Regions from separate parts of the Mycobacterium sp. IDUB_21 genome, predicted to be linked through region 1. Evidence: riboswitches for the same ligand, from Rfam matches in the RefSeq annotation. Region 1 holds a riboswitch; each other region holds the start of a gene.
What was found. Region 1 has a riboswitch for magnesium ahead of ACZYY4_RS08250 (Rv1535 family protein). Riboswitches for the same ligand answer to the same signal wherever they lie in the genome.
Positions count from the first base shown of each region.

Region 2: linked by a shared signal. The riboswitch ahead of ACZYY4_RS12700 (PE family protein) and the one ahead of ACZYY4_RS08250 (Rv1535 family protein) in region 1 are both predicted to bind magnesium.
Region 3: linked by a shared signal. The riboswitch ahead of ACZYY4_RS10750 (PPE family protein) and the one ahead of ACZYY4_RS08250 (Rv1535 family protein) in region 1 are both predicted to bind magnesium.

Region 1 is NZ_JBVAXQ010000004.1:213,755-221,439, reverse strand. It holds gene thiC (phosphomethylpyrimidine synthase ThiC) at 1-1,090, opposite strand, end outside; gene ACZYY4_RS08255 (MFS transporter) at 1,339-3,087, shown strand; M-box (ykoK) riboswitch at 3,321-3,500, shown strand; gene ACZYY4_RS08250 (Rv1535 family protein) at 3,728-3,922, shown strand; gene ACZYY4_RS08245 (hypothetical protein) at 3,933-4,211, opposite strand; partial or broken gene ACZYY4_RS08240 (HAD-IC family P-type ATPase) at 4,363-7,685, opposite strand, start outside.
Region 2 is NZ_JBVAXQ010000007.1:139,890-147,574, forward strand. It holds gene ACZYY4_RS12680 (ABC-F family ATP-binding cassette domain-containing protein) at 1-1,296, shown strand, start outside; gene ACZYY4_RS12685 (DUF1906 domain-containing protein) at 1,369-2,169, opposite strand; gene ACZYY4_RS12690 (carotenoid biosynthesis protein) at 2,270-3,127, shown strand; gene ACZYY4_RS12695 (PPE family protein) at 3,202-4,407, opposite strand; gene ACZYY4_RS12700 (PE family protein) at 4,422-4,721, opposite strand; M-box (ykoK) riboswitch at 5,008-5,180, opposite strand; gene ACZYY4_RS12705 (TetR/AcrR family transcriptional regulator) at 5,567-6,220, opposite strand; gene ACZYY4_RS12710 (acyl-CoA thioesterase) at 6,365-7,327, shown strand; gene ACZYY4_RS12715 (SDR family NAD(P)-dependent oxidoreductase) at 7,327-7,685, shown strand, end outside.
Region 3 is NZ_JBVAXQ010000005.1:329,982-337,666, reverse strand. It holds gene ACZYY4_RS10760 (PPE family protein) at 1-838, shown strand, start outside; gene ACZYY4_RS10755 (PPE family protein) at 844-2,190, shown strand; M-box (ykoK) riboswitch at 2,316-2,502, shown strand; gene ACZYY4_RS10750 (PPE family protein) at 2,944-4,140, shown strand; gene ACZYY4_RS10745 (MgtC/SapB family protein) at 4,162-4,884, shown strand; gene ACZYY4_RS10740 (NAD(P)/FAD-dependent oxidoreductase) at 4,917-6,125, opposite strand; gene ACZYY4_RS10735 (sterol desaturase family protein) at 6,196-7,098, shown strand; gene ACZYY4_RS10730 (LysM peptidoglycan-binding domain-containing protein) at 7,211-7,685, shown strand, end outside.

The sequences.
Region 1 (7,685 bases):
CCTCGTCGCACAGTTCCTCCTCCAGTCGCACGTTCTCGACGATCTTGTGCATCGGAACATGCCCCGGACCTTCGATCATCACCTGGGCGCCACGAGCTTTGGCGATCTTGGTCAGCTCGCCCAGGGTGCGCAACTCGGCGAACTGGGCCTCGTCGTTGGCGTCAGCGATCGAACCGGGCCGCAGCCCGTCGCCCAGGGAGAACGTGACGTCGTAGCGGGCCAGGATGTCGGCCAGCTCTTCGAAGTTGGTGTAGAGGAACGATTCCTGGTGCCGCGACAGACACCACGACGCCATGATCGAGCCGCCGCGCGACACGATGCCGGTGACCCGCTTGGCCGTCAGTGGCACGTAGCGCAACAGCACCCCGGCATGCACGGTCATGTAGTCCACACCCTGCTCGCACTGCTCGATCACGGTGTCGCGGTACAGCTCCCAGGTCAGCTTTGTCGGATCGCCGTTGACCTTCTCCAGCGCCTGGTAGATCGGCACCGTGCCGACCGGAACCGGGGAGTTGCGCAAGATCCACTCCCGGGTTTCGTGGATGTCCTTACCGGTGGACAGATCCATGATGTTGTCGGCACCCCAACGGGTAGCCCACACCATCTTGTCGACCTCTTCGGCGATCGAGCTGGTCACCGCGGAGTTCCCGATGTTGGCGTTGATCTTCACCTTGAACGCTTTGCCGATGATCATCGGCTCCAGCTCGGGATGGTTGTGGTTGGCGGGAATCACCGCGCGGCCGCGGGCCACCTCGTCACGCACCAACTCGGCGGGGAAACCTTCGCGGGCGGCGATGAACGCCATCTCGGCGGTGATCTCACCGGCGCGGGCGCGCTGCAGCTGGGTGCCGCGGTCGCGCACCACGCCCGGCCGGGCCGGCAGACCGCGGTGCAGGTCGATCACCGCGTCGGAGTCGGTGTACGGGCCGGAGGTGTCGTAGAGGTCGAAGTGCTCGCCATTGGTCAGATTGACCTGGCGGAACGGCACCTTCATGGCCACGCCGCCGGGGGCTTCGATCTCGCGGTAGGACTTCTCGCTGTAGGGGATGGGCCCGGTGGTCACCCGCGGCTCGATGACGACATCAGTCATGTTCTTCCTCTCCCTTTCCGGCATGACCCGGTCAGGTTCGTACGGTCGACGGCCCCGGCCGTCCTCTCAGCGCACTGGTTGCGCTCCCGCGGTTTGGATTTCTGCACTGGCATTCCTGCACTGCCACGCTAGCGCAGCACGGCAGCCGGCGTAAGGCATCAGCTGCGCGGGCGGGCATCGCAGATTAGGTATCCGATCCTTTGCATAGCTAACATATGTGCTTTGGGTGAGAAGACGCAGGAGAGTCAATGACGGCGCAAGTCGAGAGGGCTAACAGCGACCTCGGCGCCGTGGCGACCGCCGGTCGCCGCTTGCGCTACGGCCGCGATCACCCGCGCTACAAGTGGATCGCGCTGTCCAACACCACCTTGGGCGTGCTGCTGGCCACCATCAACGGCTCGATCGTGCTGATCTCTTTGCCGGCCATCTTCCGCGGCATCGGGCTGAATCCGCTGGACCCGGCGAATGTCAGCTACCTGCTGTGGATGCTGATGGGCTACCTGCTGGTGTCGGCGGTGCTGGTGGTGTTCTTCGGCCGACTCGGTGACATGTTCGGCCGAGTGCGCATCTACAACGCCGGCTTCGTGGTGTTCACGGTCGCGGCGATCGCGCTGTCGATCGACCCGTTCGACCTCGGTCCCGGCGCCCAATGGCTGATCGGCTGGCGGGTGGTGCAAGGGATCGGTGGCGCGATGCTGTTCGCGTCGTCGGCGGCGATCCTCACCGATGCGTTCCCGGCCAATCAGCGCGGCATGGCGCTGGGCGTCAACCAGGTAGCGGCGGTCGCCGGGTCCTTCGTCGGTCTGCTGATCGGTGGGCTGCTGTCGGAATGGGATTGGCGGGCGGTGTTCTGGGTGGGGGTCCCGATAGGAGTGCTGGGCACCATCTGGTCGATGCGGTCATTGCACGAACTCGGTGAGCGGGCACCGGCCAAACTGGATTGGGCAGGCACCGTGACACTGGCGCTCGGCCTGACGGTGCTGCTGACCGCGATCACCTACAGCATTCAGCCGCACGGGGATTCACCCACCAGTTGGACCAGCCCCGCCGTACTGGGTTCGTTGGCGCTCGGGGTGGCGCTGCTGGTGCTGTTCTGCGTCATCGAACTGCGGGTGGCCGCGCCGCTACTGGATGTGCGACTGTTCGCGATCCCGGCATTCGGGATGGCAAACGTGGCCGGGTTGCTGTCGGCGGTCGGGCGCGGCGGCCTGCAGTTCATGTTGATCATCTGGCTGCAGGGCATCTGGTTGCCGCTGCACGGCTACAGCTTCGAATCCACCCCGCTGTGGTCGGGTATCTACCTGCTGCCGATGACGGCCGGCTTCCTGCTGGCCGGACCGGTGGCCGGGTTGCTGTCCGACCGGCACGGCGCCCGGCCGTTCACCGTCGGTGGGATGGTGCTGATGGCTGCGACGTTCGTGGCACTGGTCTTGCTCCCGGTCGACTTCGACTACCGGATGTTCGCGGCGCTGGTGTTCCTCAACGGGCTGGGCGGCGGAATCTTCACCGCGCCCAACAGTGCCGTGATCATGTCGAGTGTGCCGGCCGATCAGCGCGGAGCGGCGTCGGGTGTGCGGGCCACGTTCTTCAACGCCGGCACGTCGCTGTCGATCGGCGTGTTCTTCTCGCTGATGGTGATCGGGCTGGCCAACACGCTGCCCGCGGCGATGGGCGCCGGGCTGCAACAGCAAGGCGTGTCGGCTGCGGTCGCCGATCAGGTGGCCAATACCCCGCCGGTGGGCAGCCTGTTCGCGGCCTTTCTGGGTTACAACCCGATCGGCGAGCTGCTGGGGCCCTTCGGCGCCCTGGATCAGCCGGGTGTCGATGCCCAGGCGCTGACCGGGCACAGCTTTTTTCCGCAGCTGATCTCCGGGCCGTTCCACACCGGGTTGGCGGTGGTGTTCGCCGCGGCCGCGCTGATGATGGTGCTCGGCGCGCTGACCTCATGGATGTCGCCGGGGCGCTACGCCGCCGAACCCGTCAACCTGAGGGACTGAAACCCGACGTGCGTTTCGGGCCGGTCGTCGCCGTTGGTGTTGCGGGGGCGCCGGCTTGGAGGGATATACGTTGAATGCGCCTGCAGTGCAGGCATATTCGCGCGGAATCCACCCTGGCCTCAGAGCCGCCGGCATCGCCGCAGAATCAACCAGCCGGGCGTCCGCGCCGGGACGACACGCCCGGGTCGCGATGGAGTTGACCCGTCCGCCGTCCTCGGGCACTATGGAGCCTGCAAGCACCTCGTTAGGTGAGGCGTCTGCACGGACATAGGCCACTGACCCCGAACGTCGAAAGACGCCCCTGGTCAGGACAGCTCCTCCCGGCTTAAGGGTTGAGCCCAAGTGGCTTCCGGCCTGTTTTTCAGGCCAGGACACGCCGTGCAGTGCCAAAGCTTTTACGAGAGGGGTGCGGTCTTCCGACGTTCTGTCGGAGCTGCCTCCAAGCATGCGGTGGAATTGGTACGCACAAGCGTGCCCGCGACCGAGAGGGGGTGAGGGACAAATGAGTTCCGGTGATAGTCCGAGCCGATATTTGACTTCAGTTCCGTCCCCATCCGCACGGTCGCATACCGCCTCCAGCTGAGCCACGATCTGGCCTCCAGTTGAGCGCGTAGCGACGTTACGCGACTAGGAGGCCATCATGGTTGCGATCGCTTACACCGACATCACGACGCCGGCTCCGCGTGCCATCAGCACCGCGAAGAAGCTGGACCGCCGTCCTGCCGCGCCTACTTCAGACCCGGTGGTCGACATGACCACCCGGCTGCTCAGCGGTCCCTTGAACCAGATGTACGCACTCCTGTGGCGCGTCGGGGTTCTGACCGTAAACGACTGAGGTCAGGCGTCTACTCGGCGTCTTCCAGTGCCTCACCGAGGTGCTCGAGGACTTCGCTGCGGTGGTTGTTGGCCAGAATGTGGCCGGCAGCCACCGCGGCAGCCACTGGCCAGTCGATGATTTCGAACGCCGCCAGCAGCGCCAGCCCGCCGTAGTAGGCCAGCTGCTCGGGACGCGGCACCGTTACCTTGCCGAACAGAGGCAACTCGATCGCGAAGCCCTCCGCGTCGCGGATGTGGGCGACCGCTTCCCGTTGCGATGCGGTGCGCCGCGGCTTGTCCGCCATCATGAGCCTCCTGGTGGCGACGGGTCGCCGGATGATCGGGCCGCGGCCGTTCCGCGGCGAGAGTCAGTGTCCCCATTGTGCACAAGTCGCAGCCGCGGCGCGGCGTGGCCGTTCGACATCGGGGTACCGTCGGGCCGGCGCGGCCCGGGCACCATGTACTCGGTGGGCTTGGCTGCGGTGCCCTGCGAACCGGACAGCAGCCTGGGCACCACCGCCGCGCCGACGGTGGCCACCGTCGCCGTACCCAGTGCCTGCGCCCAGCCCAGCGGGCCCAGCGGGGTGCAGCCCAGCAGCTGACTGACACCCGGGATGGTAATCAACGTCCCCATCACGCCGAGCGAACCGACCGCGGTGAGCACCACCAGGGGATCGTGCGAATCGAGCAAGGTCTGGCCCAGCTGGGCGGCGACCAGTGACACCAGGGCGACGGTCGAGGCCCGCTGCTGCCGGCCGGTGAACGACGCCAGCGCCCAGGCGCCCACCGCAGCCGACGCTGTGGTCACCCCGCGCACGGCCACCGTGCGCCACAACGCGTCGGGGTCCGGGCCGCGAGCGGTGGAGGCCGCGGACTCACTCAGCTCGCTCACCGCCAGCGCGGTCGCCGGCAGCGCATCGGTGAGCATGTTCACCAGCAGCAGCTGGCGGGCATTCAGCGGCGAGCGCCCGGTGATGGCGCTGCCGATGATCGCGAAGGCCACCTCGCCGGCGTTGCCGCCCAGCAGCACCGCCACCGCCGCCTGCACCCGCTGCCAGAGCTCTCGGCCCTCGTCCAGGGCGTCGAGCAGCGTTTGGATCTGTCCGTCGAGCAGCACCACGTCGGCGGCGCTGCTGGCCGATTCACTGCCGTGCGCGACGACGGCCATCCCGACGGTGGCGGCCCGGATCGCCGCGGCGTCGTTGGCGCCGTCGCCGACCATCGCCGACACCTTGCCGGTGCGTTCCAGGGTCTGCACGATCTGCACCTTGTTCTCCGGTGACATCCGGGCGAACACCACCCGCTCGGCCACCGCCTGCTCTTGACCCTTGCGGGACAGCGCGTCCCAGTCCGTTCCGCTCATCACCTGCTCGGGGCCGACCTCCAAACCCAGCTCGCGTGCGATCGCGGTGGCGGTGACGGGATGGTCGCCGGTGATCAACCGCACCGGAATCTGGCGGCGGTCCAGCTCGGCGAGCAGTTCGGCAGCCTCGGGCCGCGGCGTGTCGGCGATCCCGAGCAGTCCGACGAAAGTCAGCCCGGCGCGGCAGAATTCGCCGATGTCGTCCGGATCCGGGTCATCGCCGAGGGCTGCCACCTGAGCGGCGGAGAGTTCGCGTCGGGCCACCGCGATCACCCGCAGGCCCTCGCCGGCCATGCCCAAGACCGTTTTGCGGATCGCCGGATCGCCGCCACAGGCGGGCCCCACGACCTCCGGGGCGCCTTTGACGGTCAGCTCGGCGCCGTAGACCGAAGCCGAGTAGCTGCGGCCGGACCTGAACGGCAGGTGGGCGACCTCTCCGCGATCGGGGTCTACCACGTCGGCCGCCACCGCGGCCTCGACGATCGCGGCGTCGGTGGCGTGCACCTGCCGACCGTTGGTGGTCGGGGCGGCCTGGGCCGCGAACGCCAACACCTGATCGGTGGAGTATCCCGGCGCCGGCTTCACCTGCGTCACCCGCAGCCGGTTCTGACTCAGTGTTCCGGTCTTGTCGAAGCACACCACGTCGACTCGGCCGAGAGCCTCGACTGAGCGTGGGACCCGAACCAGCACACCAGATTTGGACAATCTGCGGGCGGATGCCTGCTGTGCCAGGGTGGCCACCAGCGGCAGGCCCTCGGGAATCGCCGCGACGGCGATGGCGATCCCGGACGCCACCGACTGGCGCAGGCCGATCCGCCGGATCATGCCCAAGCCGGTGACCAGGCTGCCGCCGGCCAGGCTGATCCGCCAGGCTCTGCCGGTCAGCAGGCTCAACTGGTGCTGCAACCCGACCGCGGACTGCTCGCCCGCGACCAGGTCGGCGGCCCGGCGACTGTAGGTGTCGGCTCCGGCTGCGGTCACCAATACCAGTGCGGTGCCGGTGATCACGGTGGTGCCCGCGTAGATCATGCACTCCCGGTCGGCCAGATCCGCTCCCGGCGTGGCCTCGACCTGCTTGACCACCGACAGTGATTCGCCGGTCAGCGACGACTCGTCGACCTCGAGGTCATCGGCGTCGACCAGTCGACCGTCGGCCGGCACCACCTCGTGCGAGCGGACTTCGATCAGCTCCCCGGGTTGCAGGTGCTCGGCGATCACGTCGCAGTAGGTCCGGTCTTCGGGTGTGGCGCCCAGGATCACTTTGTGCGCGGGCGCCACCTGGTCGTCGAGCAGGACGCTGAGCCGACGCTCGGCCACCAGTCGCTGCGCGGCGGCCAGCATCGCGTTGCCGCCCAACACCGAACCGACCAGCATCGCGTCGACCGGTGAACCCAGCACGGCGCTGGCCGCGGCCCCCAGGGCCAACACCGGTGTGATCGGGTCGGACAGTTCACCGCGGACGGCCTGGGCGAACTGCCAGAACAGTCGGGGCGGTGCGGTCCGCTGGGCGCCGCGGCGGGCCAGGTCGACTGCCGCGAGCGCGGCCGCCGCCGCGGGAGCGTGGTGGGCCTCAACCGGGATCTCCAAGTCTGGCGGGGGAAGTACCGCCCGGACCTGGTCGACCGACATCGCGTGCCACTCGTGCACGGCCGCCGGGCGGGGCGTCGCGGCGTCCACGGCGCGCCGGGCCAGCCAGTAGCCCGACAGCGCGCCGGCCGCCGCTCCGGTGGTAACCGGGCCCGGCCCGCGACCTCGCACCCCGGGCAGCATCAGCAACGAACCCAGAATCGAAGCACCGGTGGAGATCTCCACGCCACGGCGGCTGGCGGAGCGGGCCGCCGGCAGCGCGTGCAGCACCCGCCACACCGCAGCCAGGTCGGTCAGCAACACGTCGGCACACCACGGTGGAGCACCCTGTCCCGGGAGCATGCCCAGCGCCACGTCGGCCGCTGCCAGTGCCTGCACGGCGGCCGTCGACAGCACCGCGACGTCGTGACCGTCGGCCTGATAGGCGGTCACCGCAGCGGCCAGCGCCTCGTCCACCGACGCCCCGTCCAGCGGACGGATGTCATCGAAGATCGGCCGCAGTTCGCCGAGCATCTCAGCCTCGATCGAGACCACCTCGACGTCGGCCTGCCGGGCTTCGGTCACCACCGCGGCGGCCAGCGGCAGCAATGCGGGCTGGAACGACGCCTGCACGCCGGCGCGCGGGCCGACCCGATGCCAGCCGGGTTTGAGTCCGGCGTCGCTCAACCGGGCTTGGGCTTGCACCCACACGGCGCGCAGCTCGTCGTCGTCGGCACCGCGCACCTGCATCACCCGCAGGGTTTCGCCGCACAGCACCCGCGGGTCGATGACCACGGTGTCGACCCGGTCCAGCTCACGCAGGCTGCCCGGCCGCAACACCACCACTCCGTGC
Region 2 (7,685 bases), on a different contig from region 1:
ATCTACGGTGCGGCGCTGGATCACTGGCTCGCAACTGGCGCGGCGGATCTCGACGAACGGTTGCCGGCAGTACTGGCCGACCTGGGACTCGACTCGGATGCGCTGCGGCCGGAGTCGACCCCGATGACCGCGTTGTCGGGTGGGCAGGCCGCTCGAGTGGGCTTGGCGGCACTGATGGTGTCGCGGTTCGACATCGTGTTGCTCGATGAGCCGACCAACGACCTCGACCTCGACGGACTCGCCCGACTGGAGAGCCTCGTCCGCGAACTTCGAGGTGGTGTGGTGCTGGTCAGTCACGATCGGGAGTTTCTCGCCCGCAGCGTAACCCGCGTCCTGGAACTGGATTTGGCCCAGAACACCACCACTGTCTTCGGCGGTGGGTACAACAGCTATCTGGAAGAGCGTGAGGTCGGCCGCCGGCACCGGCGCGAGCAATACGAGGAGTTCGCCGAGAAGAAGGCCGACCTGGTGGCGCGCGCCCGCACTCAACGGGAATGGTCGAGCCAAGGTGTGCGCAACGCGATGCGCAAGGCTCCCGACAACGACAAGATCCGGCGACGCGCGGCCACCGAGTCCAGCGAGAAGCAGGCGCAGAAGGTGCGTCAGATGGAGAGCCGCATCGCTCGCCTGCAGGAGGTGGTCGAACCCCGGAAAGAATGGACACTGGAGTTCACCATCGGAGCCGCGCCACGGTCGAGTTCGGTCGTCGCGACGCTGGACAACGCTGTTGTGCGGCAAGGCGATTTCGTTCTGGGGCCGGTGTCGTTACAGGTCGACGCCGGTGAGCGGATCGGTATAACCGGACCCAACGGAGCCGGAAAGTCGACCCTGCTGCGGCTACTGCTTGGCCGCCAGCGGCCCGATCAGGGGCGTGCGAGTCTGGGCGCCAGTGTCGCGATAGGCGAGATCGACCAGGCCCGAGCGGCTTTCACCGGCGCTGGGCGACTCGTCGATCGCTTCGAGCAGCGGGTGCCGGCATGGCCGACCGCCGACGTGCGAACCTTACTTGCCAAGTTCGGGCTGCGCGCCGACCACGTGGAACGAGCTGTCGACGAGCTCTCGCCCGGTGAGCGAACCCGCGCAGGCCTCGCGTTGCTGCAGGCGTGCGGCACCAATGTGCTGGTACTCGATGAGCCGACGAACCATCTCGACCTCGCCGCCATCGAGCAGCTCGAGCAAGCCCTCGAGACCTATGACGGCGCGCTCCTGCTGGTGACACACGACCGCCGGATGCTGCAGAACGTTCGGTTGGATCGCACGTGGCGGGTCGACAACGGGCGAGTCGCAGAGTTGTAGCCGCAGCGGTCGCCGGCCTTCTCCTCAAGAGATCGCGTCCCGCCGACCACTACATTGATTGCGGCCCCGGCCTCACGGGTGTAGGTTCCACTGCCCGCAGTCCTGGGCCAGCACGTCGCTGACGTCGACCTCGATGCCGCCGACCACCGGGCCCGGTGTCGACGCGGTACTCACGATGCGCTGGTAGAGCACCGCTGCGGGGTCCACCTGACCCTTTGACCAGGACCGGGTCTGCCACGCCCAGCGATGCCCCGGCGTGCGCGAGTTCCCGATGACACCGTCGGCAGCCGCCCACCGGCACGCATTGATGCCACCGTAAACTCCGGTTCGCTGCACTCCCAGCACCGAGTTGATTCCCCGAAACCACTGCAGCGCCACCGTGTTCCAGGTGTCGCGATTGATGTCATCGTCGACGCTGAAGAAGACCGGTGCACTGCGGCCACCACCTGCCGCGGTGTGCAGATGCCAGGCGGTCTGCGCATCGCTGACGCCGCCGGCGAACCCGCGGGTGAAGTCCGACGGTGCGGTGCCGCCCGGCTTGCCGTACTGGTAGTTGCTGACGATCACCAGCCCAGCGGCGGTCAGCGACTCGGCGTAGGGACGGGTGATCGGCTTGGCGCCGAAGGACGAGCCGGGACGCGACGTCGACACGTAGTTGATCACCCCGGCATGGCCGGCGGCCCGGATGTCCTGCGCGGGGATCTGGCGCATGGCGTAGTCGATCAACGTGGGAGCGGCGGCCGACGCCGTGGGTGCGCCGGCCCCCGCGCCCGCCGCAGCGAGCCCGGCGAGCGCCGCCGCGGATGCGTACCGCAGCGCGTCACGACGGGAAATAGGGCGCCGAGGCTGGTCGGTCCTCGGGAAATCCTGCATCGGCCGATGTTAACAATGTGGCTGCTGTTAACGGTGTAGCCTCGCCGTGCCCGCTCGATCTATCGCCCGCGCGCGCCGGGGTGCTGTATACGATGCGTCTGTGTCGACGCGCGCTCGGTGGCAGATGTTTGGCGGCTGGTGCATCGTTGCGCTGTGGTCCGCCGCGACGATGACGGCCGCGCTGAGCTCCGGATCCCCGATACATGCTGCCGCCGAGGCTGTCTCGGGCGGCGCACTGGCCGCGTTCGTGTTGTTCCATACGCTCACGTTGTACAAGCCGGTCGGAGTCATTGGCTACTTCACCATCGCGCTGGTCGTGTCGTTCGGATTCGAGGCGTGCAGTGTCGCGACCGGCTTTCCCTTCGGCTCCTACGTTCATCACCTGGAAGGACCCCGATTGCTCGGGGTGCCGTTCGTGGTGGTGCTCGGTTGGGTGGTTCTGGCCTGGTTGGCGTGGATGCTGGCCCGGGTGATCGTGGGCGAGTACGCCAACCGCCGCTTGCAGGTGGTGGTGACGCCCGTCGTCGCCACCCTGATCCTCGGCGGATACGACTTGGTGATCGATCCGATCACGGCCTATGCCCGCGGCCTGTACTCCTATGCGTCACCGAGTGGCGCCCTCGGAGTTCCGCTGAGCAACTATTTCGGTTGGGTGATCACGGGATGGGTGCTGTTCCAGATGTTCTCGTTGGTCGAGCGGCGGTGGCGCCGGGTACCTGCCGCGTCGGCCCGATCGGTTCTGTTGGCACCGGCGGTCATCTGGTTCGGACTGGCACTGCAGGTGAACCTCGAGATGCTGCGCGTTGGTGATGCCTCGGCGACAATCCAGGGCGGCAGGTCTGTGCCATTGTCTGATATCTACGAGACATCCTCTGCGACGGCGTGGTTCACGATGGCCCTGGTGGCGGTTGTCGCCGCAGCGCGGGTATGCCAAGGCAAGCTGGAGAGCGCCGCCTAGAGCACGCACCGCACGGCGGCGACTCCGTTCCGTCTTTGTTGCGAGGGACGCCAGTCGATGCGCAATCGGCATGCCTACCCGACCACGGTGGGACGCGGCATGACGGTGAGCTTGACGCCATAGCGCGGCGTACCGAAACCGCCGCTGCGCCCGCCGCCACCCGAGGGCACCGGGGGAGGCATCGCGGTCATCGACCTGCTCTCCGGGTTGACTGTCCAGCCGCTGCCCGTTCCGGCGGTGGGAGCAGCCGCCGGGGTAGCGGCTGCCCAGCTGGGCGGCGCGGACAACGATCCGACCAGGGTGGCTCGGCCCACGCCGGCCGACACCGGGGAGCCTGCGCCGCCGACAGCGCGGCCGGCGCTCTCCGCCCCGGCTGTTGCCGTGGACGCCAGTGTCATGCCTGGCGTGGCGTCGAGCCCGCCACGGGAAAGGGCAACTGCGCCTCCATCCATACCTCGTGCCAGAAACCCGAGCGTGGCCAGGCCCGACATGCCCTCGATGTTCCCGCCAGGGTCGAAGATTCCGGTTGCGGCAATCGTGTTCCACAACTGGGCATTGATATTCAAGCCGGACCCGTCGTCGTGGCCCCACGTTCCGTCGAAGAGGCCGTCGAAGAATTTCGTCCAGTGCCAATCGGGATCCGACGGCCGCGTACCGTCCGCCGGTGAGGCCATGTTCCGTAAGGCGTTCGGCACCTGAGAGTGCGTTTTGGCGGCGTCGGGACTGGCGCCGGCCGGCCCGTCTTCCCCTTCCGACCTGGTGGTTTCCGGCGCAGCGGGGAATGGGCTCAGTTGTGTGGCGGTGGCCGACGCGGCGGCGTAGCGGTACATCGCGACCGCATCCTGTGCCCACATCTGACCGTAGCGGGCTTCGGTCGCCGCAATAGCGGGGGTGTTCTGTCCCAGAGCGTTGGTCTTGACCAACGCCGTCATCAGCACACGGTTGGTCGCAATGGCCTGCGGCGGCACCGTCATTGCGTAGGCCGACGCATGGGCATCGGCGGCGGAATAGGCCTGCGCCGCAGTCTGCTCAGCCTGCTCGGCGGTCACGCTCATCCACGTCATGTATGGCTCGGCTGCGGCCATCATCGCCGACGCGGAGGGCCCCCACCAGCCTTGACTGGCGAGACCCGTTACCAGCCATTCGAAAGAATTTGCCGCCGAACGCAATTCTGCTGCCAGCAGGTTCCAGGACGACGCGGCGGCGAGCATCGGCCCGGACCCGGGTCCGGCGTACATCCGCGCCGAATTGACCTCCGGTGGAAGCGATCCGTAATCCATCACCCAAAAACCTTTCAGTAAACCGAGATAACGTTGGCAGCGTCGGTCGCCGCGTAGGACTGGGCGCTGCGCTGCAGCGTGTTCACGAACATCTCGTGCACCACAGCAGCCCGCTTGCTGATCGCCTGGTACATCTGCGCGTGTCTGGCGAATTGAGCGGCGGTCAGCGCAGAGACCTCGTCGGCGGCGGCCGGAACCACGCCAGTGGTCGGCGCCGCGGCGGCGGCGCTCTGCGCAGCTAACACATCGCCGACACCGCGCAGGTCAGCCGCTGTCGCAGTCAGTTCTTCGGGCAGTGCAGACACAAAAGACATCGAAGCTCTCCTTCAAGAAGACATGACGAATTGCACCGTTACACCATCAAATTCGCGCGCAGATACCGCGCTGGTCCCTGAGGGCAGACAGCGCTGCTGCGGAACGGCGCAAACCGATTCAGAGGGTGGAAGTGGCGCCGGGGCCGGAGTTGAACGAAATGCTCGTCGAACTCGGATAAGGACTATCGCTAAGACTCAATGTCGCTCTCACCTCCTCCGAGCCAGGGCACACGCGGATGCCATTGCGGTGTGCACAGCGGGTGAGCCGGACCGACAGATCAGCCGGCCGGCACCCCTCTCGTCAGAGCTTTGGCACTGCACGGCGTATCCGGCCATGAGCCGGAAGCCACTTGGGCTCAACCCTTAAGCCGGGAAGAGCTGTCCTGACCCTGGGCGTCTTTCGACGTTCGAGGTCAGTGGCCTGTATCCGTACAGACGCCTCACCTAGCGAGGTGCGTTCGCGGCCATGGTGGCATCAACCGCGCGGGGAGTCAACTCGAATGCTGCGCTACCAGCGTGTCGATGGCCCGGTCGACAGTCGTCGGTACGTTTGAAAGCAACTGAGTGCCAATATATTTCATTGATAGGCGACAAGTCACTGCGCAGTCCGTGCATCTGAAATCGCGAAATGTGTGTCGAAACGACCTGCGTGCCTGCAACGTTCGGACGACACCATGCCAGCAGCGCGGCAATCGGTGCGACTCGTACGAAGTAGCTGAGGGTTGTGTGGGAGCGAACTATTCACGCGCACAATGCAGGCCGAATCAAGCCGACTGAAGCAGCAAGTGAACCCCGGGACGTCCGGGTTGGCAATGCCACAGCGACGATCCAGCACCGCCTGGCTGTCACCGACCCGTGATCGGGGCCTGCCACAGACCCGTGATCCCGTCGACAAGGCCCTGATTGGCGCCCGGCCAGTCCGGGCGGGGCCCCTTGCTGCCTTCGGCGAATCCGCGTTCGATTTCGGCGCAGGTATACAGCAGCATCGTGCGCATCATGATCTTGCGTTCAACGCGAACGTGTTTGGGCAGGTCGGGGACGCCCTGGCCGATGCGGTCGATGACCCGGCGCAGCGTCTCCGACTCCAGGGCGCTCTTTGCGACCACTCGGCGATACGTGGGGTCGGTCATCACCTGGGCGGCGAATCGCGCATACCAGGTGGGCCCGGTCAGCGACGCCAGGTGATCGGTCAGCGGCTGCACCAGGCAACCCACCCAGTCGCGCAGTTCGGCGGAATCACCGGTGGCCGTGATCCGGGTGGTGCGCAGCTCTTCGATGTGCCCGGCGTGACTGGCTTCGATGGCGCGCACCAGATCCTTCTTGGTGCCGAAGTGGTAGGCCACCGCGGCGTTGTTGCCCTGGCCGGCGGCTACGACGATCTGGCGGTGGGTCACGGCCTCGACTCCGCGCTCGGCGATCAGCCGTTCAGCCGCGCATAACAGGGCCTCCCGTGTGCTGTCGGTGCGGGCGGACCGCGGGCTGTGCACCGGTGTCGGCATGGGAGTCAGTGAACATCGCTCACTTGACCTAAGTCAAACGTTTTACTTAAATGGACCGACAGTCCACAAGCCGGTTCTCCCATTGGGCCCCGAGCGCGCGCGCCGGCAGCGTACGGCGAGGAGGATGCGGTGAGGCCGACGCCGATGCCCGAAGCATCCGCCCGACCGGACTTCACCGGACCCCTCATCGGCTCCGGTAGCCCGTTGGAAGCCGCCACGCTCGGCGCACTCGACCAGCTGCAGCAGGTGCTGGCGCTGCAACCGGTGGGCGCCGATCGATTTCGGGCGGGCAGCGAACCCGGCAGGTTCGGCCGAATCTTCGGCGGTCAGCTCGTCGCCCAGGCGTTGTCCGCGGCCACCGCCACAGTCACCGCGCTCGTTCCGCATTCGATCCATGCAATGTTTGTGCGTCCCGGCGACTCGTCCGCGCCGCTGGACATCGTCGTCGACCGCACCCGCGACGGGCGCTCGATGTCGGCACGCCACGTCGTCGTAGAGCAAGCAGGCCGGACGCTGGTGACCGCGATGGTGTCCTTCGACGCCAATCCCGAGAGCTCCGAGGCCGTCACCGTCGAGGGGTCGGTGACGGCACCGGAAGCTCTTCCGCTGCTGCAGCACTGGGCGCAGCAGGCGCCGGCGGACCTGGCCGGCTCGGCAAGCACGTGGATCGATACGCCGCCACCGTTGGAAATGCGCATGGCCGAAGCGCCGATATTCCTCGGTGGCACCCAGGCGAGTGGTCCGCGCACCTTGTGGATGCGCCTGCCCCGTGCGGTCGACGGCGGGCCGGCGACACACGCCGCCATGCTCGCCTACGCGAGCGACTACCTGCTGGTGGACACGGCCTTTCGGGCCCACCCCCAACGTGTCGGCTATGCCACCCATCGTGGCCTGACCCTCGACCACACCGTCTGGCTGCACCGTCCGGTGCGCTTCGATCAGTGGCATCTCTACACCCAGCAGACCGTCGCCGCCGCCGGCCACCGCGCTGTGGTGCACGGGACCGTCGTCGACGCCGCCGGCCGCCACGTGGCCAGCACCGCCCAAGAAGTCCTCGTCCGGCCGATCGTCGAGCTGACCCGTACGTCAACACCGGGAGGTGGCTAATGGTTCTGCGCAAGGATGCTTCGGCCCTGGACGGCCGCGTAGCCGTCATCACCGGCGGTGGTTCCGGGATCGGCCGGGGCATTGCCGAGACCTTCGCCGAATTCGGTGCCCGGGTGGTGATCTGGGAAAAGGATCCCGAGACCGCAGAGAAGACTGCGACGACGGTCGGGGGCCTCGCCTGCGCGGCCGACGTCCGCAACGAGGAGCAAGTCGACGCGGCACTGGCCAGAACCATTGCGACGGTGGGTATACCGACAATCCTGGTCAACAACGCCGGCGGCGTGTTTGCGTCGGGGCTGCTGGAAACCACGACGAAGGGGTGGGACACGCTGATCCGCTCCAACCTCACCCAGGTTCT
Region 3 (7,685 bases), on a different contig from region 1:
GTTCACCGCGCCGCCACCGGTCACCGATGGGGCGGCCGGACAGGCTGCTGCGGTCACCCAGGCCACTGCGGGTGGTACCCAGAACCAGCTGTCCCAACTGCTGAACGCCATTCCGCGGGCACTACAGGGGCTCTCCGGCTCCGGGGGTGCGCAGGCCTCGCCGGCCGATGCACTGGCCTCGGCGCAGAGCACCGACCCGGTGGCGCAGGGCGCCTCCTATATCGAGATGTTGACCCGATCGATCTTGCCCGCCAACGACACCAACATCTCGGTGCTCTACGGCATGGGGCAGTATGCGCGCAACCTCAACACCGACCTCGACATCTCCCAGGCGACCGGCGGCCGGGCCGGATTCGGTTCCGGCACACCGGCGCTGAGCGCCGCTGAATCGACGGCTCCGGCCGGCGGCACCCGGCCGCCGGTGGCAGCGAGCACCGGGAACGCGGGCGTGGTCGGCAAGCTCGCGGTCCCACCGGCCTGGACCGAATCGGTGCCCGAGGCGACGACCACCGCGGCCGTGGCACCCGGCACGGCCCCGGTGCCCGCCGCCGCGGCACCCGCAGGACATGGTGCCGGCGTGGCGGGTGCTGGTCTGGCCGGTCTGGCCGCCGGGCGGTCTGGCCGCCGGCGGGGACGCGGTGACCGGGGGGAGGCGAACAGCGAGCGGATCGCCGACCAGCTCACCGGCGCAGGAGAGGTACGACACTGGCACGTCGAGCCGGGCGGACTCAAGAGCCTGCTGGGTGAGGTTGCCGGGCAACCCGGTGTCCACGAGGTCTATTTCGACACCGCCGAGCAGGTGCCGCCCGACACCGGACCGCAGCCGGGCCGGGGGTGATCGGAATGGATTTCGCCGCGCTGCCGCCGGAAGTCAATTCCGGACGCCTGTATGCCGGCCCGGGCTCGGGGCCGATGCACCTCGCCGCGACGGCGTGGGCTCGGCTGGCCACCGAGACCGGTTCGGCCGCCGGGGCTTACCAGTCGGTGCTGACCGGCTTGACCGACGAGGGGTGGCTGGGACCGGCCTCCGAGTCGATGGCCGCCGCCGCCACACCGTATGTGGCCTGGCTCAACGCCACCGCGGCGTCGGCCGAGCAGGCCGCCGCAGGCGCGACCGCGGCCGCGACCGCCTTCGACGAGGCCTACGCGGGGGTTGCACCGCCGCCGGTGATCGCGGCGAACCGCAGCGCGCAGTCGACGCTCGTCGCGACGAATGTGCTCGGGCAGAACAGCGCGGCAATCGCGACGCTGGATGCCGAGTACGCACAACTGTGGGTCCAGGACGCGATCGCGATGTACGGCTACGCGGCCCAGTCGTCGGCGGCCACCACGCTGACCCCGTTCACCCAACCGCCGGCCACCACCGACCCCTCGGCATCGGGCCGGCAGGGGGCGGCAGTCGCGGCGGCCACCGCCGGCAGCGGGCAAGCTCAGCTGTCGCAGCTGATCGCCGCGGTCCCGCGGGCGCTGCAAGGACTGGCGCCGGCGGCGGCCTCGCTGCAACCCGCAGCGGACACCAGCACGCTCACCCTGTCGCAGCTGGTCTCCTACTTCCTGATCCTGCCGAAGAGCATTGTGCCGTTCAACGATGCGATCAAGACCGTCCTCTACGGCTTGATCCAGTACTCCCGCAACCTCAATACCGACCTGGATATCGCCGCGGCCACCGGTGGCAGGGCCGGGTTCGGTTCCGGTGCAACGGCGTTGGCCGCGGCCGAAGCATCCGTACCGGCCGGCCCCGGACCGGTGTCGGCCGGAGCGGGTAACGCGGGCACGATCGGCCGACTCAGCGTCCCACCGAACTGGGTGACGACTGCACCGGTGGCCAAGATGGCTGCCGCCGCCTTGCCGGGTACCGGACTGGCGGCGGCACCCGCCGCGGCGGCCGCCGCCGCGCAGATTCCGACCGGTGTGTTCACAGACTTGGCCCTGGCGAGTCTGGCGGGACGGGCACTCACCGGGGCCGCGCCGCGGAGTCATCCCGCCGCGGCGATGAACGGCCATGCACAGAGCCGGCTGGAACGCCTGGTCACCGAGCTGGCCGGCACCACCGACGTCCAGCACTGGCACGTCGACCCCAGCCGCCTGGACAGCCTGCTGGAAGAACTCGCCGAGCAGCCCGGCGTGCATGCCGTGCACGTCAAACCGGACGGTCGCAGCGGCCCCGGTCAGGATCGGCAGCCCAGCTGATGCCGGTGCGATTTCTGGCCGAAGACAAGCTGATTCGCAGTCGGCGCCGGCCAATCTCCGCCAGGAGGCCCGCGACCCGCCGCGCCTGATTGACCCGGCCCGCCGGCTGGTGCACTATGGTTAAGCAAGCACCTCGTTAGGTGAGGCGTCTGCACGGATACAGGCCACTGACCCCGAACGTCGAAAGACGCCCCGGGTCAGGACAGCTCCTCCCGGATTAAGGGTTGAGCCCAAGTGGCTTCCGGATCTGCGTACTTTGCGCAGGTCAGGACACGCCGTGCAGTGCCGAAGCTCTGACGAGAGGGGTGCGGTGTCTGTCCGGCTGTTTCCGGGCGACTTCACCTCTTTGTGCACACGTGCAGGCACCCCCGCGTGCCCAGGCCCAGAGGAGGTGAGAGCGACATTGAGTCCGAGTGATAGTTCCTATCCGAGATCGGCGGTCGTCTCCCTCAATCTCGGTACTGCTTTCACCATCTGATTCTCACCGGCGCTGAACTCGTCGTCTGGCGTGACTTTCGTTCGCGGAATACGCCAGGCTTCGGCATGTCCTGAAAACGCTTGGTAACTCGGCCTTTTCGTCGAGCAGCGATTTCGGCCGACATGCCCGGCTCCGGCATGTCGCCATGACCGGCTGACCCGATCTTTCGTTCCTCTGACCTACGGATGCAACGCGTATCGGGATATCGACGTGCCTGCACACCCGCAACAAACCCAGTCATCTGGAAAAGCCACTGATCAAAAAGGAGCAATGCCATGGACTTCGGAGCATTTCCGCCGGAAATCAACTCAGCTCGTATCTACACCGGGCCCGGCGCGGGACCGATGATGGCCGCCGCGGGGGCCTGGGACATGATGGCCGCCGAACTCGGTTCGGCCGAGGCCGCCTACCAGTCGGTCATCAACGGACTCATCAGCGAAGGCTGGATGGGGCCCGCTTCCAATGCGATGGCCGCCGCGGCAGCGCCCTACGCGGCGTGGATGGGCACCACCGCCACCCAGGCCGAGCAGGCCGCCGCCCAGGCCAAGGCGGCCGCTGCGGCGTTCGAGGCGGCGTACGCGATGACGGTGCCGCCGCCGCTGATCGTCGCGAACCGTTCCCAGCTCGCGCTACTGGTGGCCACCAACGTCCTGGGCCAGAACGCCGGGGCGATCGCGGCAACCGAGGCGCACTACAGCCAGATGTGGGCCCAGGACGCCTCGGCCATGTACGGCTACGCGGCGGCGTCGGCGGCGGCCACGAAGGTCACGCCGTTCAGCTCGCCACACGAGGTGGCCGACCCGTCGGCGCAGGGCACCCAGCAGGCCGCGACCGCCCAGGCCACCGGTACGGCGGCTGCTTCGAACGCGCAATCCACACTGTCCCAAGCGATCACGAACACGCCGCAGACATTGCAGGGTCTTGCGGCGCCGCTGCAACCGCCAACAACGGGCGCCGAGGGGATCAGCACGGGCGATCTGACCAATGGATTGACCAACCTGATGAGCAGCTCGTTCAGCCCGATGAGCGCGGCCGGGATCTCCGGCTTCGCCGCCGACATGGCGGTGGTACGTGGTGCTGCGATCGCTGCGGGTGATCCGCTGGGCTTGGGCGCGATCGACCCGTTCACGCCGATGCTCGGAGCACTGGGCGGCGGACTCGGCAGCGGGATGCACGGCCTGGGCGCCGGGTTGGGCGGTCTGGGCACCGCCTCAGCGACGATGAGCCAGGCGTCGATGGTCGGGGGACTGTCGGTGCCGCAGGCGTGGGCTGCGGCCGTCCCGGCCACCGGTCCCGCCGGCGGCGTCGCGGCTACCGGGTGGACTGTGGCCACGCACGCCCCCCAGGCGGGCGCGGCCGGGATGCCGGGCGTGCCGATGGCCGGCGCCGGGCAGGGCCGCAGCTACGGATTCGCCGCCCCGCGCTACGGCTTCAAGCCCACGGTGATGGGTCGGCCGGTGGTCGCCGGTTAGGGCGTGTGACAGGGTTAGCTCATGCAGACGCTGAGCGTCGCCGAGTTCACGCTGCGACTGGCCGTCGGGCTGGGCTGCGGTGCGCTGATCGGGCTGGAACGGCAGTGGCGAGCCCGGATGGCCGGGCTGCGCACCAACGCGCTGGTGGCCGCCGGCGCAACGCTGTTCGTGCTGTACTCGATCGCCGCCGGCGACACCAGCTCCACCCGGGTCGCCTCGTATGTGGTGTCGGGGGTGGGGTTCCTCGGCGGCGGGGTGATTCTGCGGGAGGGGTTCAACGTCCGCGGTTTGAACACCGCGGCCACCCTGTGGTGCTCGGCCGCCGTCGGCGTGCTGGCGGCGGCCGGGAACCTGCTGTTCGCGGTGATCGGTACCGGTGCGATCGTCGGCACCCACCTGTTGCTGCGGCCGCTGGGCCGGCTCATCGACCGCGACCAGCACGTCGAGGAGGACGAACCGCAGTCGCCCTATCAGGTGCAGGTGATCTGCCGCCCGAAGTCCGAGAAGTATCTGCGCGCCCAGATCGTGCAACACACCGCCGGCAACGACCTGGTGCTGCGCGGGATCCACACCGGCCCGGCCGCCGGCGACAACATCGCGCTCACCGCATCGATGATGTCGGACAACCGGGCGCCGGCCCGGCTCGAACGCCTGGTCGGCGAACTGTCCCTGCAGCCGGGCGTCTACGCGGTGCACTGGCACGCCGAGGACCAGCTTGTCCTGCCGCCGTCGGCGGCGGACTGACGCGGGCCGGTCAAAGGCCGGTCAAAGGCCGATCAGCGGCCGGGGTCCGGCCGGTCCTGCAATACCGGCGCGGCCGCGGCCAGCAGCTCCGTCCGGTCGCCGCCGGCCGGCGGGTAGATCCGGTGGGTGTTGATCACCCGCTTGGTGGCCTTGGCGGCGTCCCCGTGCGCCACCAGGGTGCGTTCCCAGCCCTGCGTGTAGACCGCCCCGGCCGGACCGAGGTCGACAACCGTGACGTACCAGGGAATCCGCAACCGCAACATCGGCTGACCGAGCAGTTCACCGACGACGTTGTAGCCGGCGTAACGCCCCATCGGCCGGCCGTGCTGGCACGACATCACCGACAGGTGCTCGTCGTCCATCCGCGCCGCGGCCACATCTCCGGCGGCGAACACCGCGGGCACCCCGACCACCCGCAGGTAGTCGTCGACCGGCAACCGGCCGAACCGGTCGAGCGGTACCGGCAGCTGCGAGGTCAGCGGGCTGGCACGCATGCCCGCACACCAGATGACCGTTGCTGCCGCAAGCACCTCACCGGAGGACAGCGTCACGTGGCGGGCACCCACCTCCGTCACCCCGACACCGGTTCGGATCGCGATGCCGTTGTCCCGCAATGCGGTTTCGATCACCGGACGTGCCGAATCGCCCATGTCCGAACCGACGTGGTCGTTGTGGTCGACCAGCACCACCCGCGGTGCGGCGGCGGGCCCGAAGATCGCGGCGAGCCGCCGCGGCAGTTCGCAGGCCGTCTCGATACCGGTCAACCCGGCCCCGACCACCACCACGGTGGCCGCCTCGGGGCCCGGCGCACCGGCCGCCAACCCGCGCAGGTGGCGATCCAGTGCGGTGGCGCCGTCGAAGGTGTCGACGTCGAAACCGAACCGGGCCAGGCCCTCGATCTCGGGTTCGGCCACCCGACTGCCCGAGGCCAGCACCAGGGCGTCATAGCGGTACGTCGTCCCGTCCGATGTGGTGATCCGGTGTGCGACGGTGTCGATTCCGATCACCTCCGCGACGACGTGCCCAATGCCTACCGGGTCGAGCAGACCGGCCAGCGGGATGCGGCAATCGCGAAGGTCGGCCTCATAGTTGCGCACCCGGATGTCGTGAAATGGGTTGTGGCTGAGGACGGTGATGTCCACCGTTGCAGGGGCCACCCCGAGTTCGTCGAGTCGGCGGGCGGCACCGAGTGCGGCCCACAGGCCGGCGAAACCGGACCCGATGACGATCACGTTGGGCATGGCTGCCAGTCAACACCAGTGCACGGCGGCGGAAGCGGGCTCTAAACTGCTAGCACGGAGGTGAACCACGGTGGATGCGATCGCTGGTGTGTGGTCGGTGTTGCCCGCGCAGATGCGTGACCCGGTGCTTTTCGCCATTCCGTTCTTCGTGCTGCTGCTGACCCTGGAATGGCTTGCGGCCCGCAAGCTCGAAGATCTCGAACGCGGGTCCTACCGCGCGAGGGACGCCTGGACGAGCATCTCGATGGGATTGGTCTCGGTGGCCACCACCGCAGGCTGGAAGCTCATCGCGCTGCTCGGCTATGCGGCGATCTACACCTACCTGGCGCCGTGGCAGCTGTCGCCGAGGCACTGGTACACCTGGGTGATCGCGATCCTCGGCGTGGACCTGCTCTACTACTGCTATCACCGCGTGGCGCACCGGATCCGGCTGATCTGGGCGACCCACCAGGCGCACCATTCCAGTCAGTACTACAACCTGGCCACCGCGCTGCGGCAGAAGTGGAACAACAGCGGTGAGATCCTGGCGTGGATCCCGTTGCCGCTGCTGGGAATTCCGCCCTGGATGGTGTTCGCGGCGTTCTCGGTGAACCTGATCTACCAGTTCTGGGTGCACACCGAACGGATCGACAAGCTGCCGCGGGCCGTCGAGTTCGTCTTCAACACACCGTCGCACCACCGAGTGCACCACGGGATGGACGCGGAGTACCTGGATAAGAATTACGGCGGCATATTGATCATCTGGGACCGGATCTTCGGCAGTTTCACTGCGGAGCGGTTTCGTCCGCACTACGGGCTGACCAAGCAGGTCGACACCTTCAACATCGTGCGGCTGCAGCTCCACGAATACGCCTCGATCCTCGCCGATGTGCGTGGCGCGACCCGGTGGCGTGATCGGCTCGGATACGTTTTCGGTCCGCCTGGCTGGCGGCCCGCATGGTCGGAGTCGTCTTCGGCGACCCTGGGACAATGAGGAGCGCACCGACCGGTGTTCGCATAGGCTTGCGAGGTCGCATTCGAGCGATGACGCCCCGGCGGTTTCGGCCGCGGCGTGACGACGAGAAGGGAACAACGTGGCACAGAGCTTGGGAGACACGCTCACCGCAGGCAAGAAGCTCGTCAAGGGCGAGTCTCTGACCTCCAATAATGGGGCGTACACCCTGACACTGCAGGACGACGGCAACCTGGTGTTGGCATCGCGCGGCAAGGCTGTCTGGTCGTCCGGCACCAACGGCAAGGACGTGGTGCGCGCCGAGGTGCAGTCGGACGGCAACTTCGTGCTGTACACCGCGGACGAGCCGATCTGGCACACCGACACCAAGGGCAAGAAGGACGTCAAGCTGGTGTTGCAGGACGACCGCAACCTGGTGCTGTACGCCGCCGACGGCGCGGCCTGGTCGACCAAGACCGAGACCGACGCCCCGCCGCCCGCCGAAGAGCCGAAGGCCGAAGAAGCTCCCGCGGCTCCCGCGGCGCCCGAGGCTCCCGCGGCTCCCGCTGCGCGCAAGTACACCGTGGTCTCCGGTGACACGCTGTTCGCCATCGCCGAGCGGTTCTACG